2 regions of the Bradyrhizobium sp. USDA 4541 genome follow, and region 1 is predicted to be linked to the other one. Evidence: predicted binding sites of a transcription regulator. Region 1 holds the regulator's gene; the other holds the start of a gene.
What was found. The regulator PhoB, encoded in region 1, activates phosphate uptake and scavenging genes when phosphate is short. The targets are predictions, from matches to a motif close to TGTCATNNANCTGTCAT.

Region 1 (6,081 bases):
TTGAAGAACGCCTGTGGCGCCGAGCGCACGCCGCCCTCGCCCTGCACCGGCTCGATCAGGATGCCGGCGGTGTGCGGACCGATCGCCTTCTTCACCGCGTCGATGTCGCCATGCGGCACCTGGTCGAAGCCGTCCATCGGCGGGCCGAAGCCCTCGAGATATTTCGCCGAGCCGGTCGCCGCCAGCGTGCCCAGCGTGCGGCCGTGGAAGGCGCCCTCGAAGGTGATGATGCGGTAGCGCTCGCCATGGCCCTTGGAGAAGTGATAGTGGCGGACCAGCTTGATCACGCCCTCCATCGCTTCAGCGCCGGAATTGCAGAAGAACACGAAGTCGGCAAAGCTCTGCTCGCACAGCCGCGCGGCAAGCACCTCGCCGTCCGGGCTCTTGAACAGGTTCGACATGTGCCAGAGCTTGGTCGCCTGTTCCTGCAGCGCCTTGACGAGATGCGGATGCGCGTGCCCGAGCGCGTTGACCGCGACGCCCGAGGTGAAATCGAGATAGCGGTCGCCGTTGGTTGCGATCAGCCAGGCGCCCTCACCGCGCTCGAAACCGAGATCGACCCTGGCGAAGACGGGGAGCAGATGCGACGTGGCAGCGTTGGTCATGACGATCACTGACGGTTTTTAAGCCGACAATTGCCGCGCGCCTTGACGCCAGCGCAGCAACGGCCAGCTTCGGAAAACAAAACGGCCGCCTTTGCGGGCGGCACGTGGCGGGCATTCTATGCTGCGGTCGGTAAGTGTCAATCGCCACGAAGTGGCCTTCCTGCAATGCGAAACGAGCGCAATCCGGAGCATTCCGGTGCGGTGGAAAAGCCTCATCGCGATGCTTAACTGTGTGGGAACATGTGGACGCACGACCGCGGACTCTTGCGCCAGAGTCACGCCATATTGTAGCGTTTGGCCTGTCGGGTACGACATCTCGTGCGGCGGTACTGGACCCTCTAAGTAGCCTTTGTGTCTCGCGTAAACGTTCGGGCGCAACACCGTGCCCGGCGAGGGCTAAGGGATTCTGGCCGCAGGGATATTTGTCCAGATTGGCTCGCAGCGCCGCTCCAATGATTGGCCGGCGCTACGCGAAGGGAAGAATGCGATGACTGTATTGACCTGGTCCGACGATCGCGTCGAGCAGCTGAAGAAACTCTGGGAGTCCGGCCTGTCGGCCAGCCAGATCGCGGCGGAACTTGGCAATGTGACGCGAAACGCCGTGATCGGCAAAGTGCATCGGCTCGGCCTCTCCGGCCGCGCCAAGGCACCCTCCACGGCCGCGCCGCGGCAGCGCAAGGCCCGCCCCGCCCAGCACATGATGCGGGTGGCGCGCCCGGTCTCGCGCGGCAACACCGCGCTGGCGCACGCCTTCGAGGCCGAGATGGAGCCCGATCCGATCTCCTACGACAATGTGGTGCCGATGAGCCAGCGGCTGTCGCTGCTCGAGCTCAACGAGGCCACCTGTCACTGGCCGGTCGGCGATCCCTCGAGCCCGGAATTCTTCTTCTGCGGCGGCAAAGCGCTCGGCGGCCTGCCCTATTGCGCGCATCACTCGCGCGTCGCCTACCAGCCCGCCGCCGATCGCCGCCGGCCGTCGGCGAAACCGCAGATCAAGTGAGCACTCGGGAAAACGACGGAAGACCTCAAAGACAAATCCCCGCGAAAGCGGGGATTTTTTTGTGTGACGCAGCCCGGATGGAGCCAACGGGGCGCTCGTTCGCGCGACCCGTCGGCTCCATCCGGGCTACCGCTACATCACCGGCCTCGTCCCGGCGCAGGCCGGGACCCATAACCACGAATGGGTGTTGTTAGAAAGCCGTCTGGCCGCGTGCCGATTGCGCTGGCCGCGGCGTATGGGTCCCGGCTTTCGCCGGGACGACGCCGTGTTGCGGTTTATGAATGCCGCATGGCCGTTACGGCTGCGGCTCGGCCTTGGCAAAGCGGTCGTCGAGCGCGTAGCCGGCGCCGCGCACAGTGCGGATCGGATCCTGCTCGCGGCCCGGATTGAGCAGCTTGCGCAGGCGGCCGATATGCACGTCGACGGTGCGCTCATCGATGTAGATGTCGCGGCCCCAGACGCTGTCGAGCAATTGCTCGCGGCTGAACACGCGGCCGGGATGCTCGAGGAAGAATTCGAGCAGGCGATACTCGGTCGGCCCGAGATCGATCGGACGGCCCGAGCGCGCCACGCGGCGCTTCTCGCGGTCGAGCTCGATGTCGCCGTAGGTCAGCACGGTCGCAAGCCGCTCCGGGCTGGCGCGGCGCAAGAGGCCCTTCACCCGCGCCAGCAGCTCCGGCACCGAGAACGGCTTGACGATGTAATCGTCGGCGCCGGTGGCAAGCCCGCGCACGCGCTCGCTTTCCTCGCCGCGCGCGGTCAGCATGATGATCGGAAGCTGCTTGGTCTCGGGCCGCGCCCGCAGGCGGCGGCACAGTTCGATGCCGGACAGGCCCGGCAGCATCCAGTCCAGCACCACGAGGTCGGGGACGCGCTCCTTCAGCCTTGTATCCGCATCGTCGCCGCGCCCCACCGTCTCGACATCGTAGCCTTCCGCATCGAGATTGTAGCGCAACAGCGTCGTCAGCGCTTCCTCGTCTTCGACTACCAGAATGCGTGCGCTCATCGGTTTAAGTTCTTTCTCTGTGGTGATCCGTTGCCCAGACGCAAACCGAAACGCTTACTTCCTTGAGCATAGTCCCCGCGGAAACGATTTGTCGCGAGGATCGTCCAGTTTCGCTCTTGCCGGTTCCGTGCTTGCCGATCATGCCTCAGTTGCCCGGCACCGTGGTGGCAAAAGTGGTCATGTCGCCCTTCGGGCGCTTGTCGGTGATCTGCTGGCCCTCGATCATGTAGAACACGGTCTCGGCGATATTGGTGGCGTGATCGCCGATCCGCTCGATGTTCTTGGCGCAGAACATCAGATGGATGCAGAACGAGATGTTGCGCGGATCTTCCATCATGTAGGTGAGCAGTTCGCGGAACAGCGAGGTGCAGATCGCATCGACCTCCTCGTCGCCCTTCCAGACGTTCATCGCCGCCGGCAGGTCGTGCGCGGCATAGGCGTCGAGCACCGACTTGACCTGCGACAGCACGAGGTCGGTCATGTGCTCGAGGCCGCGGATCAACTTCAGCGGCTGGAAATCGCTCTCCAGCGCCGCGACGCGCTTGCCCATGTTCTTGGCGAGGTCGCCGATCCGCTCGAGATCAGTGGCGACGCGCATCGCGCTGACGATCTCACGCAGGTCGATCGCCATCGGCTGGCGGCGCGCGATCGTCAGCACCGCGCGCTCTTCGATGTTGCGCTGCAGATTGTCGATCTCGATGTCGGCGGCGACCACGCGCTTGCCGAGCGCGACGTCGCGACGGATCAGCGCGTCGACCGACTCGGTAATCATTCGTTCGACCAGGCCGCCCATCTCGGCGACCAGGCGGGTCAACTCCTGCAGGTCGCTGTCGAATGCCTTGGCGGTATGTTCAGAAGCCATCGCTTGTCTCCCTCAACCATGATCCCGGGGATCATGGCTTCGTGTCCTGAATTTTAGCATGACCTGATCGGAAAACCGGTTTCCACTTTTCCGGATCATGCGCCGGTCAACCGAACCGGCCGGTGATGTAGTCCTGGGTGCGCCGATCGCTCGGTGAGGTGAAGATCTTGTTGGTGTCGTCGAACTCGATCAGCTCGCCGAGATACATGAAGGCGGTCTTGTCGGAGACGCGCGCCGCCTGCTGCATGTTGTGGGTGACGATCGCGATCGTGTAGTCCTCGGAGAGTTCCTGGATCAGCTCCTCGACCTTGGCGGTCGAGATCGGGTCGAGCGCCGAGCACGGCTCGTCGAACAGGATCACCTCGGGGCGCACCGCCACGGTGCGTGCGATGCACAGGCGCTGCTGCTGGCCGCCGGAGAGCGACAGGCCGGAGGCGTTCAGCTTGTCCTTGACCTCGTTCCACAGCGCGCCGCCGCGCAGCGCCTTCTCGACCCGGTCGTCCATCTCGGACTTCGAGATCTTCTCATAGAGGCGGATGCCGAAGGCGATGTTCTCGTAGATCGTCATCGGGAACGGCGTCGGCTTCTGGAACACCATGCCGACCCGCGCGCGCAGCAAGTTGAGGTCGAGCTTGGGGTCGAGAATGTTGGTCTGGTCCAGCATCAGCTGGCCGACCGCGCGCTGACCCGGATACAGGTCGTACATCCGGTTGAAAATGCGCAGCAGGGTCGACTTGCCGCAGCCGGACGGGCCGATGAACGCCGTGACGCGGTTGGTGCCGAGCGTCAGGTTGATGTTCTTCAGCGCGTGGTGCTCGCCGTAATAGAAGTTGAGGTTGCGCACCGTGACTTTCGGCGGCGCTTCCGGCAGCGGAACCTGGGGAATGTGGCCTGCGGCAGTCGTGGAGACGGAAAGCTCGGTCATTTTGCGGCCCTTTCGGCACCAAGGATACGCGCGCCGATATTCAACGCGAGCACGGTGAATGTGATGAGCAGCGCGCCGCTCCACGCCAGCTCTTTCCAGTAGGCGTAGGGGCTCTGCACGAAGTTGTTGATGGTCACTGGCAGGTTGGCCATCGTCTTGGTCAGATCCAGGCTGAAGAACTGGTTCGACAGCGCGGTGAACAGCAGCGGCGCGGTCTCGCCGGCGACGCGGGCGGTCGCCAGCAGCACACCGGTGATCAGACCCGATCGCGCGGCACGATAAGCGATCCGCTTGATCACCAGCGAACGCGGCAGGCCGAGCGCGGAGGCGGCCTCGCGCAGCGGATTGGGCACCAAGAGCAGCATGTCCTCGGTGGTGCGCAGCACGACCGGGATCACGATCACCGCGAGCGCAAGGCTGCCTGCGATCGCCGAGAAGCCGCGCATCGGCACCACCACCGCACCATAGATGAACAGGCCGATGATGATCGACGGCGCGCTGAGCAGGATGTCGTTGATGAAGCGGATCACCGAGGTCAGCTTGTCGTGCTTGCCGTATTCGGCGAGGTAGGTGCCGGCGAACAGGCCAAGCGGCGCGCCGATGCCGACGCCGATCACGGTCATGATGACCGAGCCGACGATGGCGTTGAGCAAGCCGCCTTCGGTCGAGCCGGGCGGCGGCGTGTTCTGGGTGAACAGCTGCACGCTGAGGCCGGCAAGGCCGTTATAGAGCAGCGTGATCAGGATCAGCGCCAGCCAGGTGACGCCGAACAGCGCCGCGCCGACACAGAGTGCGCGGATGACGATGTCGCTGCGGCGGCGGGATTTGTAGATCGGGTTCATGGCGTTACTTCCCCGCCTTCTTTTCAAGCCGCATCAGCATCAGCCGCGCGCCGGCGAGCACGAAGAAGGTCAGCACGAACAACAGCAGGCCGAGCAGGATCAGGCCGGACTGGTGCAGGCCGTCGCTCTCGGCGAATTCGCTGGCGATCGCCGCCGAGATCGTGGTGCCCGGCGCGAAGATCGACGACGAGATCCGGAACGAGTTGCCGATGATGAAGGTCACCGCCATGGTCTCGCCGAGGGCGCGGCCGAGCGCCAGCATGATGCCGCCGATCACGCCGACGCGGGTGTAGGGGATCACGACGCTGCGAACGACTTCCCAGGTGGTGCAGCCCATGCCGTAGGCGGCCTCTTTCAGCACCGGCGGCACGGTCTTGAACACGTCGACCGAGATCGCGGTGATGAAGGGCAGCACCATGATCGCAAGGATCAGCGCGGCGTTGAACAGGCTGAGATAGGACGGCGGGCCTGCGAACACCGCGCCCAGCACCGGGACGCCCTCGAAGATCCGGATCATGAAGGGCTGGAACGTGTTGGCCAGGAACGGGCCGAGCACGAAGAAGCCCCACATGCCGTAGATGATCGAGGGGATGCCGGCGAGCAGCTCGATCGCGATGCCGATCGGGCGGCGCAGCATTTGCGGGCAGAGCTCGGTGAGGAACACGGCGATGCCGATGCCGACCGGAATGGCAATCAGCATCGCGATGACCGAGGTGATCAGCGTGCCGTAGATCGGGCCGAGCGCGCCGAGCACCGGTGGATCGGCCGAGGGCGCCCAGCGCTGCGTCCAGAGGAAGGCGAAGCCGTATTCCTTCATCGCCGGCCAGGCGCCGACGATCAG
Region 2 (6,081 bases), 3.2 Mb from region 1:
CGTGCGCGGCGAGCTGGCGCCGGGGCAATCGCTGGGGGAGGCGGACCTCTCCGACGCGCTCGGCGTCTCGCGCACGCCGCTGCGCGAGGCGCTGAAGCAATTGGCGAGCGAGGGCCTGGTCGAGCTGCGGCTCAACCACAGCGCCGTGGTGGCGCCGTTCCGCCGCGCCGAGCTCGCCGAACTGTTCGAGGCCGTCAGCGGCATCGAACGCTGCGCCGCCGAGCTCGCCGCGCTGCGCATGGAGTCGGACGACTTCGAACGGCTCGCGGCGCTGCAGGACAAGATCGAATGGCATCACGGCCGCGGCGAGCTACGCGATTATTTTCAAGTTAATCAGCAGATCCATTCGGCGATCGTCGGCTTCGCCCGCAATGCCGTGTTGAAGGCGACGCACGAGGCGCTGCTGGCGCGGGCCGAGCGGGCGCGCTTCTTCGCGCTGTCGGTGCTCGGCCGCTGGGATGAATCGGTGCAAGAGCATCAGGAGATTTTGTCGGCGCTGAAGGCGCGTGATGCGGCCCGGGCCGGGCAGATACTGGCCCACCACGTGCGCCGCACCGGCGAGATCGTCGCCGAGACGCTGGATGCCAAGGCAATGAACGACAAGGCGGACGACGCCGCGGCACCGGAGGCACCGGCAAGGCCACGCGGCCGCAAGACGAGGGACGTTGCGCCATGAAGATCCTGCTGCTCAATCCCAACACGACGGCTGATGTGACGGATCTGCTCCATGCCGCCGGCAGCAAGGCGGCGTCGGCCGGCACCGAGCTCGTGCCGCTCACCGCCGCGCGCGGCGTGCCTTATATCGCCACCCGCGCCGAGGCCCAGATCGGTGGTGCGATCGCGCTGGAGATGCTGGCCGAAGCCGGCCCCGGCGTCGATGCCGCTGTCATCGCGGCGTTCGGCGATCCCGGCCTGTTCGGCGCGCGTGAGCTGTTCGCCTTCCCCGTCGTGGGATTGGCCGAAGCTGCGATGCTCACGGCCTGCATGCTCGGCCGCCGGTTTGGTATCGTCACCTTCGCCGGCGCGCTGGCGCCCTGGTACGAGGAATGCGTCGCCATGCACGGGCTGAGCTCGCGCTGCGCCGGCATTCGCACGCTTGACGGTCATTTCCAGTCGATCTCGGAGGTGCAGGCCGAGAAGGAGGAGCTGCTGGTCGCGCTCGCCAACCGTGCGGTCGATCAGGACAACGCCGACGTCGTCATTCTGTCGGGCGCACCGCTTGCCGGACTCGCGGCAAAAGTCCGCGACCGCATTCCGGTGCCGGTGGTCGATCCGGTCGCGGCGGCGGTGCGGCAGGCGGAGACGCTCGCCGTGCTCAAGCCGCGCAAGGCGGTGGCCGGCACCTTCCGCCGTCCCGATCCGAAGCCGACGCGCGGGCTGGCCGAGCCACTCGCCGCAATCATCGAACACCGCTCACCGAAGGAGGGAACAAACTGATGTCCTTCGACACCATTATCCGCGGCGGCACCGTGGTGACCGCGGCCGACACCTTCGCCTGCGACGTCGGTATCCGCGGCGGCAAGATCACGGCGCTCGGCCATGATCTCGGCGATGCAGTTACGATCATCGACGCCACCGACCGCCTGGTGCTGCCCGGCGGCATCGACAGCCATGTCCACTTCGCCCAGCCGTCCGGCGACGGCATCGTAATGGCCGACGGTTTTGCCAGCGGCACGCGATCGGCGGCCTTCGGCGGCAACACCACCGTGCTGCCGTTCTGTCTGCAGGAGAAGGGCCAGACCCTGCGCGAGGCGCTGAAGCATTACCATTCGCTGGCCGAAGGCGAGTGCCATGTCGACGTCGCCTTCCATCTCATCCTCACCGATCCGACCGAGCATGTGCTGGGCCAGGAGCTGCCGGCCCTGGTCGAGGACGGCTACACCTCGCTCAAGGTCTTCATGACTTATGAGGGCCTCGCGCTGTCGGACCGGGAGTTGCTCGAGACCATGTCGGTCGCGCGCGAGACCGGCGCCATGCTGATGATGCATGCGGAGAATTTCGACGCTATCCGCTTCCTGACCGACCGGCTCGAACGGACCGGTAACACCGCGCCGCGCTTCCATGCGACCTCGCGGCCGATCCCGGTCGAGCGCGAGGCCACCCATCGCGCGATCTCGCTGTCCGAGCTCGTCGACGTGCCGATCATGATCGTGCATGTCTCGAACCGCGAGGCGATGGACGAAATCCGGCGCGCGCAGCAAAGGGGCTTGCGGGTCATGGGCGAGACCTGTCCGCAATACCTCATGCTGACCGAAAAGGATCTCGATCAGCTCAACATGGAAGGCGCAAAATACGTCTGCTCGCCCCCGCCGCGCGACGTCGCCAGCCAGCAGGCCTGCTGGGAAGGTCTGCAGCAGAAGGTGTTTTCGGTGTTCTCGTCGGACCATTGTCCGTTCCGTTACGACGACCCGCAGGGCAAGCTTGCGCCGAAGGGACGTACCAGCTTCCGCTGGGTGCCAAACGGAATCCCGGGCGTGGCGACGCGGCTGCCGATCCTGTTCTCCGAAGGCGTGGTGAAGGGGCGGATCGACCTCAACAGCTTCGTCGCCTTCAGCGCCACCAACCATGCCAAGATCTACGGCCTCTATCCGCGCAAGGGTACGATCGCGGTCGGCTCGGATGCCGACATCGCGCTGTGGGACCCGAAGCGCAAGGTGACGATCCGTCACGAGTTGATCCACGACGGCGCGGACTACACGCCCTATGAGGGGCTCGAGGTCACGGGCTGGCCGGTGCTGACCATGGTGCGCGGCAAGGTCGTCGTCGATAACGGTACGCTCATTGGCGGCAAGGACCACGGCACCTATCTGCCCCGCGCCAAGCCGCCGAAGGCCGCGACCATTCCGTAACGCGACCAAATCCGTAACAAGCAAAGAGAGAAGGCAGGAGATCAACATGCCCTATGCTGTGACAGACGACGGAGTGCGGCTCTATTTCGAGGAGACCGGATCGGGGCATCCGGTGATCCTGGTTCACGAGTTCGCCGGCGACTTGCGCAGCTACGAGCCGCAGATGCGGCACTTCGGCAAGCGCTTCCGGACCATCGCCTACAATGCGCGCGGCTTTCCGCCGTCGGATGTGCCGGAGCAGGTCTCGTCCTATTCGCAGGCGCGCGCCGCCGACGATATCCTGGCGGTGCTCGATCATATCGGCGCGCCGAAGGCGCATATCGTCGGTCTGTCGATGGGCGGCTTTGCGACGCTGCATTTCGGATTACGTCACCCTGATCGGGCGCTGTCGCTATGCATCGGTGGCTGCGGCTACGGCGCCGAGCTCGATAAGCGCGAGACGTTTCGCGCCGAGGCCGACGTGATCGCGGGCATGATCCGCAAGGAGGGCATGCCGACCTTCGCCGAGCGCTACGCCTACGGGCCGACCCGCGTGCAGTACGAGAACAAGGACCCGCGCGGCCATGCCGAGTTCAAGGCCATGCTGGCCGAGCATTCGGCGGTGGGATCGGCCAACACCCAGCAGGGCGTACAGAAGGAGCGCCCTTCGCTCTACACGCTGGTCGACGAGATGAAGCGGATCAAGGTGCCGACGCTGATCATCACCGGCGACGAGGATTGGCCTTGCCTGCTGCCGGGCATCCTGATGAAGCAGAGCATCCCGTCGGCCGCGCTCGCGGTGATGCCGAACTGCGGCCACGCCATCAACATCGAGGAGCCCGACGAATACAACCGGATCGTCGGCGAATTCCTGGCGCAGGTCGAGAGCGGCCGCTGGCCGCAGCGCGATCCGCGCGCGGTCAGTGCTTCGATCACGGGAATGAAGGGGTAGGCTTCACGCCGAGTTGAATCGCGGCCTTCATCCGCCACCAGACCAAGCATCCGCGCTTTTCGGGACACATCCCCGGAAGGCGCGGATTTTTTTCGGACGTGAGCAAGCCGCGACAGCCGGCGGTTCGCATGATTGCTGACTGCTGCAGTCATCTCCAACGCGATCCGTTCAATTCCATGTCTTGTGACCGAAACCGCGTCCACAGATAGCCGATCGCGTGAGACGGAAGAGGAGGGCGTCTGTCATGCGCGCAAAGATTGGTCCCCCGATATCTGCAACCGATGCGGACATGAGCGCGCATCATCGTTCGTCGCATTCATTCGACCGACACAGCGCTGTCATCGGTGGTGGATAACTTGTCGCAGGTCGACGTCATAAATCCTTAAAAATAAAAAGGGGCACTACGGTGAAAACCAAATTTCTTTCGACGGTCGGAGTCTGTCTGGTTGCTGCCGCTGCGGTGATGTGCAGCGCCGCCGCTCAGGACGACAACAAGGGCAATAACGGCCACGATCATCATCCGCACGACATCCACACCCAAACGCCGATCAAGCATCTCGTCGTCATCTTCAACGAGAACCGCTCGTTCGATCACTACTTCGCAACCTACCCGGTTGCGACCAACCCGACCGGCTCGATTCCGTTCACGGCGAAGCCGCATACGCCGAAGGTCAACAATCTCGCCAGCGCCAATCTGTTGACCAATAACCCGAACACCAATCCGGCCAACGGCACCGGCGCAACCAATCCGTTCCGCCTCGACCGCACCCAGGCCAACACCAAGTCGCAGAACCACGCCTACACGCCCGAGCAGCAGGCAGTCGACAACGGCAAGGAAGACCTGTTTCCGAAATTCACCGGTCGCGGCACCGCCGGCGGCGTCGGCGCGTTCGGTACCAACGGGCAGGTGATGGGCTATTTCGACGGCAACACCGTCACCGCGTTCTGGAATTATGCCCAGAACTTCGCGATGAGCGACAACAGCTGGACCGACACCTTTGGTCCGTCGACGCCCGGCGCGCTCGAGGTGATCTCCGGCCAGACCAACGGCGCGCAGAACATCGTCGGCTCGTCATCTTCGATCGCCGACGGCCAGGGCGGCCTGACGCTGATCGGTGATACCGACCCTGCCTACGATGCCTGCTCTAGCACGACCAGCCAGGTCCTGATGACCAGCAAGAACATCGGCGACCTGCTCAATGCCGAGCAGATTAGCTGGGGCAGCTTCATGGGCGGCTTCGACCTGACGCTCAAGAACAGCAACGGCACCACCAACTGCGGCCGCAGCACGTTCTCGAGCAACGTCAACGGCACCGTCGTGGACTACATCCCGCACCACGCCTGGTTCCAGTACTACAAGTCGACCGCCAACCCGAGCCATGCGCGGCCGAGCTCGGTGAATGCGGTCGGACACACCTATGTGCCCGGCAGCAAGACGCTCGATCCGGCCAATCACGCCTACGATCTCGAGGACTTCTATGCTTCGGTGAAGGTCGGCAACTTCCCGGCCGTCTCCTACATCAAGATGCCGGCCTATCAGGACGGTCATCCCGGCAACTCCGATCCGCTCGATGAGCAGGCCGGCAATGTCGAGCTGATCAACTTCCTGCAGAAGCAGAAGGAGTGGGGCGAGACCGCCGTCATCATCACCTATGACGACTCCGACGGCTGGTACGACCACCAGTACCTTGCACCGATCAGCGCCTCGTATGATCCCACCGCCGACCAGGTCAACGGTCCCGGCCAGTGCGGTCGCGGTATCGGCAGGCAGACGCCGCCGAACGGCCTCAACGGCCAGCCGGTAAACGGCCGCTGCGGTCCCGGTACGCGTGTCCCGTTCCTGGTGATCTCGCCCTTCGCCAAGCGGAATTACGTCAGCCACACCCGCATCTCGCAGGCCTCCGTCGTTCGCTTCATCGAGGACAACTGGCTGCACGGCCAGCGTCTCGGCGGCGGCTCGTTCGACGACAACGTCGAATCGATCGCCGACATGTTCGACTTCGAGCGCGGCCACGGCCAGGACCACGAGTACCGGCAGGACACGCTGTTTCTCGATCCGACCGCCGGCACCGTCATCGTCAGCGCGCCGGACGATCACCATCACCACTAACGCCCTTCGGTTCTGATCCAATCAGAACCGAAGCTCTGCCCTGACGCGTTCTGCTCGCGCGAACTGGTCTCCAGTTCGCGCGAAAACGCTTAACGACACTGGATCTGATATGAATGGCCGCACCTTGTGGCTTCTCGGCGCCGGCCTGCTGTGCATGGCCGGCGCCGTTGCGGCCGTCGAGACGCAGGGAC

Region 2: the regulator PhoB is predicted to act here: its motif matches at 4,151-4,167, upstream of J2R80_RS25970 (phospholipase C).

Annotation. Positions count from the first base shown of each region.
Region 1 is NZ_JALJZF010000001.1:2,259,912-2,265,992, reverse strand. Features, by position in the region: gene J2R80_RS10540 (aspartate aminotransferase family protein) at 1-605, opposite strand, end outside; gene J2R80_RS10535 (GcrA family cell cycle regulator) at 1,093-1,605, shown strand; gene phoB (phosphate regulon transcriptional regulator PhoB) at 1,901-2,611, opposite strand; gene phoU (phosphate signaling complex protein PhoU) at 2,757-3,473, opposite strand; gene pstB (phosphate ABC transporter ATP-binding protein PstB) at 3,580-4,398, opposite strand; gene pstA (phosphate ABC transporter permease PstA) at 4,395-5,240, opposite strand; gene pstC (phosphate ABC transporter permease subunit PstC) at 5,245-6,081, opposite strand, start outside.
Region 2 is NZ_JALJZF010000001.1:5,480,538-5,486,618, forward strand. Features, by position in the region: gene J2R80_RS25950 (GntR family transcriptional regulator) at 1-676, shown strand, start outside; gene J2R80_RS25955 (aspartate/glutamate racemase family protein) at 673-1,437, shown strand; gene hydA (dihydropyrimidinase) at 1,437-2,849, shown strand; gene J2R80_RS25965 (alpha/beta fold hydrolase) at 2,896-3,780, shown strand; gene J2R80_RS25970 (phospholipase C) at 4,244-5,890, shown strand; gene J2R80_RS25975 (cytochrome-c peroxidase) at 6,000-6,081, shown strand, end outside.